3 regions of the Streptomyces sp. NPDC051105 genome follow, and region 2 is predicted to be linked to each of the others. Evidence: riboswitches for the same ligand, from Rfam matches in the RefSeq annotation. Region 2 holds a riboswitch; each other region holds the start of a gene.

Region 1 (5,026 bases), on a different contig from region 2:
ACACCCGGTTTCCGCTGGCCGCGAACTCCTTCGACTTCTGGAGCATCCCCTCCGCAACCTCCTCGGGAGACACCCCCTCAGCCGCCCCAGCACCGAACCGCTCCGTGATGCTGTGGCTGATCTTCATCGAGCAGAACTTCGGCCCGCACATGGAGCAGAAATGGGCCGTCTTCGCCGGCTCCGCCGGAAGCGTCTCGTCGTGGAACTCGCGGGCCGTGTCCGGATCCAGGGCGAGATTGAACTGGTCCTCCCACCGGAACTCGAAGCGGGCGTCGGACAGCGCGTCGTCCCACTCCTGCGCACCCGGGTGGCCCTTGGCGAGGTCGGCCGCGTGGGCGGCGATCTTGTAGGTGATCACGCCGGTCTTGACGTCGTCGCGGTTGGGCAGGCCGAGGTGCTCCTTGGGCGTGACGTAGCAGAGCATCGCCGTGCCCCACCAGGCGATCATCGCGGCACCGATACCGGAGGTGATGTGGTCGTACGCCGGCGCGACGTCCGTGGTCAGCGGGCCGAGCGTATAGAACGGAGCTTCATCGCAGATCTCCTGCTGAAGGTCGATGTTCTCCTTGATCTTGTGCATCGGGACATGGCCCGGGCCCTCGATCATCGTCTGTACATGGAAACGCTTCGCGATCCGGTTGAGTTCCCCGAGCGTGCGCAACTCCGCGAACTGAGCCTCGTCGTTGGCGTCCGCGATGGAGCCCGGGCGCAGGCCGTCACCCAGCGAGTAGGTGACGTCGTAAGCGGCGAGAATCTCGCAGAGTTCCTCGAAGTTCTCGTACAGAAACGATTCCTTGTGGTGCGCGAGGCACCAGGCCGCCATGATCGACCCGCCGCGCGAAACGATGCCGGTCTTGCGGTGGGCGGTGAGCGGCACATACGGCAGGCGCACTCCCGCGTGGACGGTCATGTAGTCCACGCCCTGCTCGGCCTGTTCGACGACTGTGTCCCTGTAGATCTCCCAGGTCAGCTCCTCGGCCCGGCCGTCGACCTTCTCCAGGGCCTGGTAGAGCGGAACCGTGCCGATGGGGACGGGGGAGTTGCGCAGCACCCACTCGCGCGTGGTGTGGATGTTGCGTCCGGTGGAGAGGTCCATGACCGTGTCGGCGCCCCAGCGGGTTGCCCAGGTCATCTTCTCCACCTCCTCCTCGATGGAGGAAGTCACCGCGGAGTTGCCGATGTTGGCGTTGACCTTCACCAGGAACCGCTTGCCGATGATCATCGGCTCGATCTCCGGGTGGTTGACATTGGCCGGCAGCACGGCCCGTCCCGCCGCGATCTCCTCACGGACGACTTCGGGGGAGACGTTCTCCCGGATGGCGACGTACTCCATCTCCGGGGTGACCTCACCCCGGCGGGCGTACGCGAGCTGTGTGACCGCCTCGCCGTCCCGGCTGCGGCGCGGCTGGCGCGGGCGGCCCGGGAAGACCGCGTCCAGGTTGCGCAGCCCGCCACGCGGCGAGGTGTGCTTGATCCCGTCGTCCTCGGGACGGACGGGGCGGCCCGCGTACTCGGCGGTGTCGCCGCGGGCGATGATCCAGTTCTCCCGCAGCGGCGGCAGGCCCCTGCGGACGTCGGTCTCGACGAGCGGATCGGTGTACGGGCCGGAGGTGTCGTAGAGCGTGACCGACTGCCCGTTGGTGAGATGCACCTGACGGACCGGCACCCGAAGGTCGGGGCGCGAACCCTCGACATACCCCTTGTGCCAGCCGATGGACTTCCCTGCTCCTTGGGGGGTTTCGCCCGCAATGGGCTGTTCGTCCTGGCTGAAGGCAGGCGTGCGTACGTCCTTGTTGGCCATGAGACCTACTCCCTACGCCGGCATTACCCGGTAACAGGTTCGGCGGTCGACGCAGCGGCTTCCGTCAGGCGGCGTTTCATGTGAAACATCACTCGTTCCACGTGGAACATCGCGAATACGGAGGTCAGCGCCCTCTCAGCCCGGTGCTCCGAGCTCCCGCGTGTGCAAAGGTGCCTCCACGCTAGCGTCAATTCGGGCGCGGTGAACAGAGGGCCCCTGCCGTTCTTGCGATGATCGGGCGGTGACCACGACACAGCAGCACCCCTATCCGCCCCCCGACCCAAGGCGCGGCAACGGCGCCGCACAGGGCGGCGGAACCGGCCACGGGGGCCATGGTGCCGGTGACGGACACGACCACGGGCAGGGCCACCAGTACGACCAGGGGCACGCCCACAGTCACGACGACGGCCATACTCTCGGCCACCCGCCCGGCCAGGGATCCGGCCAGGGCGGCTCCGGGTCAGGCGGCGGGCACGGTCACTCGCACAGCCACGGCCCCGCCGCGCCGGTCTCCAAGCATCTGCGCAAGGTCATCGCGGCGATCCTCATCCCCTTCACCGCCGCGGTCGTCGTCGGCCTCGTGGTGCTCTGGCCCGGTGGCGCCCCGTCGCACGAGCGCACCGGCGTCGGCTTCGACCGGCAGACGCAGGCGGCCACGGTCACCAAGGTCGTCTCGGTCAGCTGCAAGTCGGTCAACGCTTCCGGGGACAGCTCGACCGGCGACACCTCCACCTCGGAGGGCAGCTCCGCGAAGCAGGAGGAGGACGGCACCTGCAAGAAGGCCACGGTCCGGGTCGACACCGGCAAGGACAAGGGCCGCACGTTCACCGAGATCGTGCAGCCCGATCAGTCACGTCAGCTGGACGAGGGCGAGAAGGTCGTGGTCGCGTACGAGCCCTCGGCGCCCAAGGACCTGCAGTACTCGGTCACCGACGTGAACCGGAAGTTCCCGATGGCCCTGCTGGCCGGGATCTTCGCACTCGCCGTCGTCGTGGTGGGCCGGCTGCGTGGTGTGATGGCGCTGGTCGCGCTGGCCGTCAGCTTCCTGGTGCTGACCCTGTTCATCCTGCCCGCGATCCTGCAGGGCTCGAATCCGCTGCTGGTGGCGGTGGTCGGGTCCAGCGCCATCATGCTGATCGCCCTGTACATGTGCCACGGCCTGTCGGCCCGGACCTCGGTGGCGGTGCTCGGCACGCTGGTCTCGCTGTGCCTGATCGGCGTCCTCGGCTCGGAGTTCATCGACTGGGCCGCGCTCACCGGCAACACCGACGACAACACCGGGCTGATCCACGGCCTGTACCCGTCGATCGACATGAGTGGTCTGCTGCTGGCCGGCGTCATCATCGGTTCGCTGGGTGTCCTGGACGATGTGACGGTGACCCAGACATCGGCCGTCTGGGAGCTGCACGAGGCCAACCCGACGATGGGCTGGCGCGGGCTGTACCGGGCGGGCATCCGCATCGGCCGGGACCACATCGCCTCCGTCGTCAACACTCTCGTCCTGGCCTACGCGGGCGCCGCGCTGCCGCTGCTGCTGCTCTTCTCGATCGCACAGAGCAGCGTGGCGACGGTCGCCAACAGTGAGCTGGTCGCCGAGGAGATCGTGCGCACGCTGGTCGGCTCGATCGGCCTGGTCGCCTCGGTGCCGGTCACCACGCTGCTCGCGGCGCTGGTGGTCTCGGCCGACCGGCAGAGCAAGGAAGCCGTCGCGGCCGTGGAGGCCCCGGCACGTGGCGGGCGAGGGCGTCGCCGGAAGCGGTGACCGTGCGGCGAGGGGGCGGTGGGCGGCGCAAGAGGAGGGTCCGCACGAGGAGAAGCGCGCCGGCAGCCGCCCACGGACGCGCAGAAGCGTTCCTGCGCGTCCTCACGCGGTTCGGTGGAGCGTCTCGCGTCCCGTGCCGTATCGCTCGCTTCAGCCCGCGCTCTGTTCCTCGGCCAGGATGCGGTCCAGTGCCTCGTCCAGATGGGCGTCGAAGTCGGCGAGCGTACCTTCCTGGCCCAGCGGCACCAACTTGTCGGTACGGTCGAGAAAGGCCACCAGCGGTGGTGCCGAAGACCGGAACACCGCCTGGTCGCCGCCGACCTGAAGCCTGATCAGGATCTCGCCCAGCACCTCGGAATCGGCGGGTGCGATATGCACATCGCCCTCCCCGCACGGCCGGCCCACCCCGTCGATCAGCAACTCACGGCCGAAGGCCCAGGTCACCGGCGCATCCCCGGGCAGATGGAAGGTGAGCCGCACGGCATACGGATCACAGGTCTCGTAGCGCAACTCCACGGGGATGCGGAAGGAGAGCTCCTCCGAGACGAGAAAGCTCATCATGACTTCTGCTTGTACGGACTCGCGCATCGCCTACCCCGTCATATGACACCGACTGGCCGGGATTTATCTATCCCTTTGATGGTGGTCAAATCTTGCTGAACGTACACAGCAGATCACAAGGAGTGAGTTTTCAGATACTGATAGCGATCGCCAGAGAACCCAGATGCCGTCCCACCTCCGTCTGCAACTGCCGTGCGGCGGGCAGCAGCCGGTCTGCCTGGTGAAGAGGGAGGGAGATGGCCACCGTGGCCGCCGTGGTGCCGACAGTGATGGGGATCGCCGCGCACACCGTGCCCAGTGCGTACTCCTGGCGCTCCACCAGCGGCGCCATCCGCCGCGTCCGCTCCAGCCGCCGTAGCAGCGCGTGATCGTCACGGACCGTGTAAGGGGTGAGGGGCTGCAGGGGATAGCGGTCGAGATGGTCACGGCGGGTGTTCTCGTCCAGCTGGAAGAGCAGACACTGGCCGACGGCATGGGCGTGCCCGGTCTCGCGGAAGTCGGCCCACTCCTCGACCGCCGGGTTGCTCGGGGAGTCGGAGACGCACACGACCTCGATCTCGCCGTCCCGGTACATCGCGTAGTAGACCGGCGCGCCGATCGAATCCCGCCAGTGGGCGAGGGTGTCGACTACCGTGCTGCGACGTTTCTGCTGCGCTCCGCTGCTGCTCAGCCGCTCCGCCGCTTCACCGAGGAAGAACAGGCCCTTGTCGCGGCGCAGATAGCCCTCGTGGACGAGGGTGCGCAGCAGGTGGTAGGCGGTGGGCAGCGCGAGGCCGGTCTCGCGGGCCAGTTGTTTGGCGGGGGCGCCGTGTTCGTGTCCGGCGACACACTCCAGCAGCCGCATCGCACGCTGCACGGAGCCGATGAGGGTGGCCGAGTGCGGCTGTGCGGGGTCGGCCGAG
Region 2 (5,026 bases):
AGGGGGTCCTGAAGCGTCGTATCCACCCCGAGAGTGTACGAGCCCCGGCTGAAACCCCCACAGGTGAGACAGATTTCACCGCCGACTTGCAGCGCACCTGTGACGCGGCGCGCTGCTGCGCGCGCCCCGAACGACCGGGCCGGCGGTCAGAAGGCGGGGCGTTCGGGATCCAGGGCGGCCAGGCCCTCCGTGGGGGACGACGGCTCGGCGAAGTGGCGGAAGGGGATCCGGCCGGCCAGCCGGGCCAGCCGTCCCGCCTCCACGCCGGCCCGCATGGCGGACGCCATCCGCTCGGGATCCTGCGCTCGTGTCACGGCGGACGCCAGCATCACCCCCGCGCACCCCAGCTCCATCGCCAGCGCCACATCGGACGCCGTACCGGCCCCCGCGTCCAGGATCACCGGCACGCGCGCGTGCTCGACGATCAGCCGGAAGTTGTGCGGGTTGCGGATCCCGAGCCCGGATCCGATGGGCGACCCGAGCGGCATCACCGCCGCGCACCCCACGTCCTCCAGCTTCCGGGCCAGCACAGGATCGTCGTTGGTGTACGGCAGCACCGTGAACCCGTCGTCGACCAGCGTCTCCGCCGCGTCAAGGAGCTCGATCGGGTCGGGGAGCAAGGTCCGCTCGTCGGCGATGACCTCCAGCTTGACCATCGAGGTGCCCAGCGCCTCCCGGGCCAGCCGGGCCGTCAGCACCGCCTCCCCGGCGGTGAAGCACCCCGCCGTGTTCGGCAGCACCCGGATCCCCAGCCGTTCGAGGACCGACAGCACGGAGCCCCGTACCCCCGGATCCACCCGCCGCATCGCGACCGTGGTCAGCTCGGTCCCGGACGCCACCAGCGCCCGCTCCAGCACCTCGAGGCTGGGCGCACCCCCGGTCCCCATGATCAGCCGGGACGAGAAGGCCGTACCCCCGAGCACCAGCGCGTCGTCGGCCATGGCTCAGCCTCCCTGTACGGCGGTCAGGACTTCCACGCGGTCACCCTCGGTGAGAGCCGTACCCGGCCACTCCCCGCGCGGTACGACGGTCTCGTTGACCGCCGCGGCCACCCCGGACGGCGCCGCCGTGATCGACTTCACGAGCGTGTCGAGAGCGGTGCCCGGGGTGATCTCCCGGCGCTCCCCGTTGACGGAGATGTTCATGCGGTCTGCTCCAGAAGTACGCCGGGGACGGGGCCGAAACGCTTCGGCGTGAACGGACGGGCCTCTTCCGGCAGCTCACCGCCGGTCAGCAGCTCCGCCATCACGTCTCCCGTGACCGGCGTGAGCAGCACCCCGTTGCGGTGGTGGCCGGTGGCCAGCAGCAGCCCGTCGAGGCGGGTCGGCCCGAGCAGCGGCGCGTTGTCGGGGGAGCCGGGGCGCAGCCCGGCCCGGGTCTCGGTCAGCGGCAGCTCGGTGATGCCGGGCACCAGCTCGTGCGCGTCGCGCAGCAGCTCGTACACACCCCCCGCCGTGACCGTGGTGTCCCAGCCCAGCTCCTCGCTCGTAGCCCCGACGACCAGCTCGCCGTTCTCCCGGGGCACCAGGTAGAGATGGCCGCCGCGCACCACGGCCCGTACGGTCCGGCTGAGGAACGGCGCGTACCGCGCGGGCACGGTCAGCCGCAGCACCTGCCCCTTCACCGGCCGCACCGGCGGCAGCACGTCGTCGGGCACGCCCGCGAGCCGTCCGCTCAGGCTTCCGCCGGCGAGCACCACCTGTCCGGCACCCAACGCCGCACCCGCGCGCGTGACGGCACCGGTGGCCCGCTCCCGTACCACCTCCAGGCGCTCGGCCCAGTCGCGGTGGAAGACCACCCCGGCCCGCTCGCACGCGGCCACCAGGGCGGCCGCCAGCCGGCGCGGGTCGATCTGGTGGTCGCCGTCGACCCGCAGTCCGCCACGCACACCCGGCGCGAGCATCGGCTCCAGGCGCCGGCAGTCCCGCCCGGACAGCCACTCGGAGTCCAGCCCCGACCGCCGCTGGAGGACGTGCAGCTCGCGCAGATGCGCGCGGTCGTCGGCGTCCAGCGCGACCGCGAGCGTGCCGCAGCGCCGGTAGCCCAGGTCGTGGCCGGTCAGCTCGGTGAGCTCGGCGGCGAAGTCGGGATAGCGGCGGGCGGAGGCCAGGTTGAGCCCCAGCAGGGTCTGCTCGCCGTAGTGCAGTTCGGTGACCGCGGCCAGCATCCCCGCCGCGACCTGCGCGGCCCCGCCGCCGGGCGCGGGGTCGACCACGGCGGTGGCGAGCCCGCGCTGCGCGGACCGCCAGGCCGTCACCAGGCCGATGATTCCGCCCCCGATGACGAGGACGTCGGACGTATGTGCGGACATGGGCGTCCAGCCCCTCCCTTCGCCGGCATGACCCGGATCAGGTTCGTACGGTCGGAGGCCGCCAGCCTCCCTCTCAGCCCGGTGCGTCCGGGCTCCCGCGTGTGCTTACCGGCCACCCTAGACCGCGAGGCTCCGCCCGGGTAAGACGGCCTGCGCCGGCGGTGTGGAACAGGTCACCCAGCACGCCCCCTGACTGACTCTTTGTCAGTTGTCTATCGTTCTTGTCTATGGTGATCAGGTGAGCGAGCAGACGCAGCGACCGAGCACGTCACAGACGCGACGCGTGGTCGTCGTGGGCGCGGGCATGGCCGGGGTGCAGACCGCCGTGGCCCTGCGTGAGCAGGGGTTCACGGGGACCCTTACCCTGATCGGCGCCGAGCCGCATCAGCCGTACGACCGGCCGCCGCTCTCCAAGGCGGTGCTGCTCGGCAAGGCGGAGGGCTCCGCCTTCGAGGTCGACTTCGAGACGCTCGGCATCGAGCTGGCGCTGGGCCGCGAGGCCCTCGGCGTCCGCCCCGCCGACCGTGAGCTGGACACCGAGGCCGGGCCGGTGCCGTACGACGTCCTGGTGCTCGCCACCGGAGCCGAGCCGATCGCGCTGCCCGGCACCGAGGGCGTGCCCGGCGTCCATCTGCTGCGCACCCTGGACGACGCCGAGCGGCTTCGGCCCGTGCTCGCCCGGCAGCACGACATCGTGGTGGTCGGCGCGGGCTGGATCGGCGCCGAGTTCACCACCGCGGCCCGGGAGGCCGGCTGCGCGGTCACGGTCGTGGAGGCCGCCGACCGCCCGCTCGCGGGAGCGCTCCCGGCGGAGGTGGCCGCGCCGATGACCGCCTGGTACACCGACAGCGGCGCCGAACTGCGCACGCACGCGCGCGTGGCGGGTGTCGAACCCGGCGCGGTGGTGCTCGACGACGGCTCGCGGGTGCCCGCCGGCGCGGTCGTGGTCGGCATCGGCGCCCGCCCCGCCACCGCCTGGCTGGCCGGCTCCGGCATCGACCTGGGCGCGCACGGGGAGGTGCTCGCCGACGACCGGCTCCGCACCGGCGTCCCGGACGTCTACGCGGTCGGCGACTGCGCCTCCTTCCCGTCCGGCCGCTACGGCGAGCGCCTCCTGGTCCACCACTGGGACAACGCCCTCCAGGGCCCGCGTACGGTGGCAGCCAACATCCTCGGCGAGTCCGACGCGGTCTACGACCCCGTGCCGTACTTCTGGTCGGAGCAGTTCGGCCGCTTCGTGCAGTACGCCGGCCACCACGCCGTCGCCGACCGGATGATCTGGCGCGGCGAACCGACGGGCCCGGCCTGGAGTGTCTGCTGGCTCCGCGAGGACCGCCTGGTCGCCCTGCTCGCGGTGGGCCGCCCACGAGACCTGGCCCAGGGCCGCCGCCTGATCGAGGCGAACACCCGAATGGAGGCGGAGGCACTGGCGGATCCGTCCCGCCCGCTGAAGAACGCGACCGCGGGGTCCCGCTAGGGGCGCGGGCTGTGACATATGCGGCTCCGCCGCGCGGACATATGCGGCTCCGCCGCGCGGACATATGCGGCTCCGCCGCGCGGGCATACGGGCCTCCGCCGCGCGGGCATATGCGGCTCCGCCGCGCGGGCATATGCGGCTCCGCCGTGTGGCCGCGACCAGCCTCCCCGCTCTCCCGCACCCGGCCGCCGACACGTACCCGCGCCACCCATCGCGCCCCACCCGGCGGAACGCCTACCCTTGTTCCGTGACCGAGATTGACGCAAAGATCGATGCTCTCGTCCCCGCCTGGCTCACCGTCCCCGACATCGCAGAGATGCTGGACGTCGAGGTGACGCGCGTGCGGCAGCTGGTCAAGGAGGGCCAGCTCATCGCCGTCCGCCGCGGTGAGAACCGCGCGCTGCACGTCCCCGCCGCCTTCATCGACGGGGACAAGGTCGTCAAGGGCCTGTCCGGAACCTTGACGCTCCTGCGGGACGACGGCTTCACGGACGAAGAGATGCTGGAGTGGCTGTTCACGCCCGACGCCAGCCTGCCCGGCACCCCCGCGCAGGCCCTGAGCGAGAATCGCGGTACGGAGGTGAAGCGCCGAGCCCAGGCGCTCGCCGTCTGAGGCAGCCAGTACCGACACAACGGGGGACACACCGATGACCGACACCGCCCGGGCCCGGCTGGCCGACGCCCGTCTGTACCTCTGCACGGACGCCCGCAAGGAGCGGGGCGACCTCGCCGGGTTCCTGGACGCGGTCCTGGCGGGCGGTGTCGACATCGTGCAACTGCGCGACAAGGGCATGGAGGCCGGCGAGGAGCTGGAGCACCTCGCCGTGTTCGCCGAGGCCTGCGCCCGGCACGGCAAGCTGCTCGCGGTCAACGACCGCGCGGACGTGGCCCACGCGGCCGGTGCCGACGTGCTCCACCTCGGCCAGGGCGACCTGCCGGTTCCGGCCGCCCGCGCGATCCTCGGCCCGGACGTCCTGATCGGCCGCTCCACGCACGCCGACTCCGAGGCCGCCGCGGCCGCCGTCCAGGACGGTGTGGACTACTTCTGCACCGGCCCCTGCTGGCCCACCCCCACCAAACCCGGCCGCCCCGCTCCCGGCCTCGACCTGGTGCGGTACACCGCCGCCCTGGGCACGGACCGCCCCTGGTTCGCCATCGGCGGCATCGACCTGGGCAACCTCGACCAGGTGCTGGACGCGGGCGCCCGCCGGGTGGTGGTGGTCCGCGCGCTCACCGAG
Region 3 (5,026 bases), on a different contig from region 2:
GACCCCGACCCGTTCCTCGACGAGATGCTGCGCAACGAACCGGTCACCCGGATCAAACTCGCGCACGGCGAGGGGTACGCCTGGCTGATCACCCGGTACGAGGACTGTCGCTTCGTCACCTCCGACCCCCGCTTCTCCCGCGAACAGGTCGTCGGCCGCGACGTCACCAGCATGCGCCCGGAGCCCGTGGCCTCGCAGACGGCAGGCCTGCAGTACATCGACCCGCCCCGGCACAACCGGCTGCGCCGGGTCGTCGCCCGTGCCTTCACCGGGCGGGCCATGCAGCGACTGCGGCCGAAGGCCGAGCGTAGGGCCGCCGAACTGCTCGACGTGATGGCGGCCGCCGGACCGCCGGCCGACCTCATGGAGCATCTGCACGGCCCCTTCCCGATCGCCGTCATCCGTGACTTCCTCGGCGTCGACGAGAAGGACTGGCACCGCTGGGCGGCGACCGGTGAGGCCCTGCTGTCCGCCGGCGCCGACGCCGAGGAGCGCGCCAAGGAGGCTGCCCGGACCACCCGGGCCCGGATCGCCGAACTGCTCCAGCACCGCCGCGAGGAGCCCCGCGAGGACCTCGCGGGAGTGCTGGCGCTGGCCACCGAGTCCGGCGAGATCACCGGCGACGAGGCGATCTCGCTGGCCACCGCCATCCAGGTCAGCGGCGGTCACGCGGTCCGCAACAACAGCGGCTCGATGATGTACGCACTGCTCACCCACCCCCGTCATCTGGAGCGGCTGCGCCGCGAGCCGGAACTGCTCCCCAAGGCCGTGGACGAACTCTTCCGCTTCGTCCCGCACCGCAACGGCGTCGGCATCCCGCGGGTCGCCATCGAGGACGTCGAGGTCGGCGGCCAGTTGATCCGGGCCGGTGAGGTCATCTACAACGCGTATGTCGCCGCCAACCGCGACCCCGAGGTCTTCCCCGACCCCGACGACCTGAATTTCGACCGCACCGACGGCCCCCACCTGGCCTTCGGGCACGGGCCCCACCACTGCATGGCCGCCATCATGGCCCGTATGGAGGCCGAGATCATGATCGGCTCGGTCCTCACCCGCTTCCCCGGCATCCACCTGGCCGTGCCTGCCGAGGAGGTCGAGTTCCAGCGCCAGGGCCTGATCCGCGGCCCGCGCACCCTGCCCGTGACGTGGTGACCGGCGGGCACCGCCCTGCTACCGGTCCGGCCGCTCTTCGAACCCAGGGCCGCGGTAAAGGCACGCTTGCGGTAATGAGGACGCTCACGGCGTACGCGATCTCCCGCTGGGGTCATCTGCGGCGCGGTCGGCGACGGCCGTCCGGAGCGACGGTCGCAGGTCACCCGATGGGTATCTGACGGGTAGCGCGGTCAGCGCTTGAAGGAGCCCCTGGCCTGTTCTTTCGCGCCCCGCAACTTGCCCCGTGTCTCGAGAGCGGCACCCTTTGCCGCGAGGGTCTCTTTGTGCACCGCGTGGGCCGCCTTCCGCACGGTCTTTCCGACGATCTGTTCGGCCTTTGCCTTGGCCCGTTCTCCGGCGCTCATCTCGGCACCTCCGTGGGGTCTCACTGACCGTGTGCCCCTCCGGACAAAGGGGAAAAGCCCCGGTGGGATGTGCTGGTGACGGACGGCCGGGGTCCCACGGACCCGGCGGGGAGACGCCCGTCGATTCGGATCCCAGATCCGCTTCCGCCCGAATGATCGCCTCGACGCCTTCGTCGCGGCGGCACGTATCGCCACGGACGGTCCACTCCGCGTAAGTGGACCGCAACGACGACCGTGGCAGCTCGGCCGGGACGCGCAGCCCCCTCGGCCGGGCCGACTCCGGGCCGTCCGAAGCCGCTCAGTCACGACTGGTAGCGCCTACCGACGACAGCCCTCGCGAGCCGTGGCCCCAGGTCACCCAATTGGATCTGCGACACTGGTACAGCCATGCCTAAGCCCGGAGAACTTACCTTTGTCGCGCCGCGCGGAGCCAAGAAGCCGCCGCGGCATCTTGCCGACCTCACGCCTGCCGAGCGCAAGGACGCGGTGGCCGAGATCGGTGAGAAGCCGTTCCGTGCCAACCAGCTCGCGCAGCACTACTTCGCGCGGTACGCGCACGAGCCCGAGCAGTGGACGGACATCCCGGCCGGCTCCCGGGACCGGCTGCGGGACGCGCTGTTCCCCGAGCTGATGACCGTCGTCCGGCATCTGTCGACCGACGAGGGGACGACGCGCAAGACGCTGTGGCGGTTGTTCGACGGCACGCTCGTCGAGTCCGTGCTGATGCGCTACCCGGACCGGGTGACCATGTGCATCAGCTCGCAGGCGGGGTGCGGGATGAACTGCCCGTTCTGCGCGACCGGGCAGGCGGGCCTCGACCGGAATCTGTCCACCGCGGAGATCGTCCACCAGATCGTGGACGGGATGCGGGCGCTGCGGGACGGGGAGGTGCCCGGTGGTCCGGCGCGGCTCTCCAACATCGTGTTCATGGGGATGGGCGAGCCGCTCGCCAACTACAAGCGGGTCGTCACCGCCATCCGGGCGCTGACCGACCCGGCTCCGGACGGGCTGGGTCTCTCGCAGCGCGGGATCACCGTGTCGACGGTCGGGCTCGTGCCGGCCATCCACCGGTTCGCCGACGAGGGACTCAAGTGCCGGCTCGCGATCTCCCTGCACGCTCCCGACGACGAGCTGCGCGACACCCTCGTCCCCGTGAACACGCGGTGGAAGGTACGCGAGGTGCTCGACGCCGGGTTCGAGTACGTCGAGAAGAGCGGGCGGCGGCTGTCGATCGAGTACGCCCTCATCCGCGACATCAACGACCAGGCGTGGCGCGGGGACCGGCTGGGCCGCCTGCTCAAGGGCAAGCCCGTCCACGTCAACCTCATCCCGCTGAACCCGACGCCGGGCTCGAAGTGGACCGCCTCCCGGCCCGAGGACGAGAAGGCGTTCGTCGAGGCGATCGCCGCGCACGGTGTACCCGTCACCGTCCGGGACACCCGTGGTCAGGAGATCGACGGAGCCTGCGGTCAGCTCGCGGCCACCGAGCGGTAATCTGAGGGCCGTAGGTACATCTTCATATTCCGACAGGGGAGCGCCACAGCGCTGAGAGTGCGGCAACCGGGCCGCAGACCCTCTGAACCTCGCCCAGGTCATTCTGGGTAGGAAGTTCGGTCATCACTCAAGCTGTTGCGCCCTGCCCAGAAGATCAGATCCTCTGGGCGGGGCCGCGTCTCTTCCTGGTCCACCCCAGGAGGAAAACACCAGTGCACACCAAGACCTTCTTGGCCGCGGCCGTGGGACTCGGCCTCGTCACGCTGTCCGCGTGTTCGTCGTCGGGTACCGAGACCGACTCCAAGACCGTCACCCTGGTCAGCCACGACTCATGGGCCGTCTCCAAGAGCGTGCTCCAGGACTTCGAGAAGCAGTCCGGCTACAAGGTGAACGTCCTCGAGGACGGCGACGCCGGCCAGGCCGTCAACAAGGCGATCCTGACCAAGGACAACCCGCAGGGCGACGTCTTCTTCGGCGTCGACAACACCCTGCTCTCCCGCGCCCTCGACAACGGTCTCTTCCAGCCGTACCAGGCAAAGGGCCTCGACCAGGTCGGCACGGACTACCAACTCGACGCGGGCAAGCACCGGGTCACCCCCATCGACTACGGCGACATCTGCGTCAACTACGACAAGGCCTACTTCAGCGCGCACAAGCTGACCCCGCCCACGTCCTACGCCGACCTCGTCAAGCCGCAGTACAAGAACCTCCTCGTCACCGAGAACGCGGCCACGTCCTCGCCGGGGCTCGGCTTCCTGCTCGGGTCCGCCGCGGAGTATGGGGATGAGGGATGGCAGGGCTACTGGAAGAAGCTCAAGGACAACGGCGTCAAGGTCGTCGACGGCTGGGAGCAGGCCTACAACGAGGAGTTCTCCGGTTCGGCGGGCGGCAAGAAGGCGAAGGGCGACCGGCCGCTCGTCGTGTCGTACGCGTCCTCCCCGCCCGCCGAGGTCATCTACGCCGACCCGAAACCCAGCACCGCTCCCACCGGCGTCGCGACCGGCACCTGCTTCCGTCAGATCGAGTTCGCCGGGCTGCTGAGCAATGCCAAGAACACCAAGGGCGGCAAGGCGTTCGTCGATTTCCTGGTCTCCAAGGAGTTCCAGGAGGACATGCCGTTGAACATGTTCGTGTACCCGGTGGTCAAGGGGGCCGCTGTGCCCGCCGAGTTCACCAAGTACGGTCCCGCCGCGAAGGACCCCGAGACCATGGCGCCCGACAAGATCGCCGCCAACCGTGACCAGTGGGTCAAGACGTGGACGTCACTCGTACTCAAGTAGCGCGTACTCAAGCAGATCGTGCTCAAGCGGCTCGTGCTCAAGCAGCCGGCAGGCGCGGGAGGGCGGCACGGCTCGGGCTGATGCTCGTGCCCGTCGCGTTCTTCGCGGTCTTCTTCGCGTGGCCGGTCGCGGCGATCGTCACGCGCGGGCTGAAGGTCGACGGGGTGTGGCGGTTCGGGCGGATCGCCGAGGTCGTCGGGGAGTCCGACATCCGGCACGTCATGTGGTTCACCACCTGGCAGGCGCTCGCCTCCACCGCGCTCACCCTGCTGGTGGCGCTGCCGGCCGCCTATGTCTTCGCCCGCCTGGACTTCCCGGGCAAGCAGGTGCTGCGGGCCGTGGTCACGGTGCCCTTCGTGCTGCCGACGGTGGTGGTCGGTACGGCGTTCCTGGCCCTGGTCGGCCGCGGCGGACTGCTGGACGAACTGTGGGGCGTACGACTGGACACCACCGTCTGGGCCATCCTGCTCGCGCACGTCTTCTTCAACTACGCGGTCGTCGTACGGACCGTGGGCGGACTGTGGGCCCAACTGGACCCTCGGCAGGAGGAGGCCGCGCGGATGCTCGGCGACTCGCCGCTGGGCGCCTGGCGGAAGGTCACCCTGCCCGCGCTGGCGCCCGCCGTGGCCGCCGCCGCGCTGATGGTCTTCCTGTTCACCTTCACCTCCTTCGGGGTGGTCCAGATCCTCGGCGGGCCGACCTTCTCCACCCTCGAAGTGGAGATCTACCGGCAGA

Evidence for each region. Region 2 has a riboswitch for thiamine pyrophosphate ahead of thiO (glycine oxidase ThiO). Riboswitches for the same ligand answer to the same signal wherever they lie in the genome.
Region 1: linked by a shared signal. The riboswitch ahead of thiC (phosphomethylpyrimidine synthase ThiC) and the one ahead of thiO (glycine oxidase ThiO) in region 2 are both predicted to bind thiamine pyrophosphate.
Region 3: linked by a shared signal. The riboswitch ahead of AB0N16_RS35130 (thiamine ABC transporter substrate-binding protein) and the one ahead of thiO (glycine oxidase ThiO) in region 2 are both predicted to bind thiamine pyrophosphate.

Annotation. Positions count from the first base shown of each region.
Region 1 is NZ_JBFBBR010000006.1:189,067-194,092, forward strand. Features, by position in the region: gene thiC (phosphomethylpyrimidine synthase ThiC) at 1-1,801, opposite strand, end outside; TPP riboswitch at 1,794-1,971, opposite strand; gene AB0N16_RS17220 (YibE/F family protein) at 2,043-3,563, shown strand; gene AB0N16_RS17225 (SsgA family sporulation/cell division regulator) at 3,714-4,151, opposite strand; gene AB0N16_RS17230 (IclR family transcriptional regulator C-terminal domain-containing protein) at 4,255-4,980, opposite strand.
Region 2 is NZ_JBFBBR010000008.1:10,900-15,925, forward strand. Features, by position in the region: gene pknB (Stk1 family PASTA domain-containing Ser/Thr kinase) at 1-26, opposite strand, end outside; gene AB0N16_RS20525 (thiazole synthase) at 147-941, opposite strand; gene thiS (sulfur carrier protein ThiS) at 945-1,145, opposite strand; gene thiO (glycine oxidase ThiO) at 1,142-2,311, opposite strand; TPP riboswitch at 2,309-2,420, opposite strand; gene AB0N16_RS20540 (FAD-dependent oxidoreductase) at 2,550-3,788, shown strand; gene AB0N16_RS20545 (Rv2175c family DNA-binding protein) at 4,036-4,401, shown strand; gene thiE (thiamine phosphate synthase) at 4,436-5,026, shown strand, end outside.
Region 3 is NZ_JBFBBR010000019.1:15,297-20,322, reverse strand. Features, by position in the region: gene AB0N16_RS35145 (cytochrome P450) at 1-1,152, shown strand, start outside; gene AB0N16_RS35140 (hypothetical protein) at 1,344-1,517, opposite strand; gene rlmN (23S rRNA (adenine(2503)-C(2))-methyltransferase RlmN) at 1,905-3,011, shown strand; TPP riboswitch at 3,036-3,143, shown strand; gene AB0N16_RS35130 (thiamine ABC transporter substrate-binding protein) at 3,224-4,291, shown strand; gene AB0N16_RS35125 (iron ABC transporter permease) at 4,372-5,026, shown strand, end outside.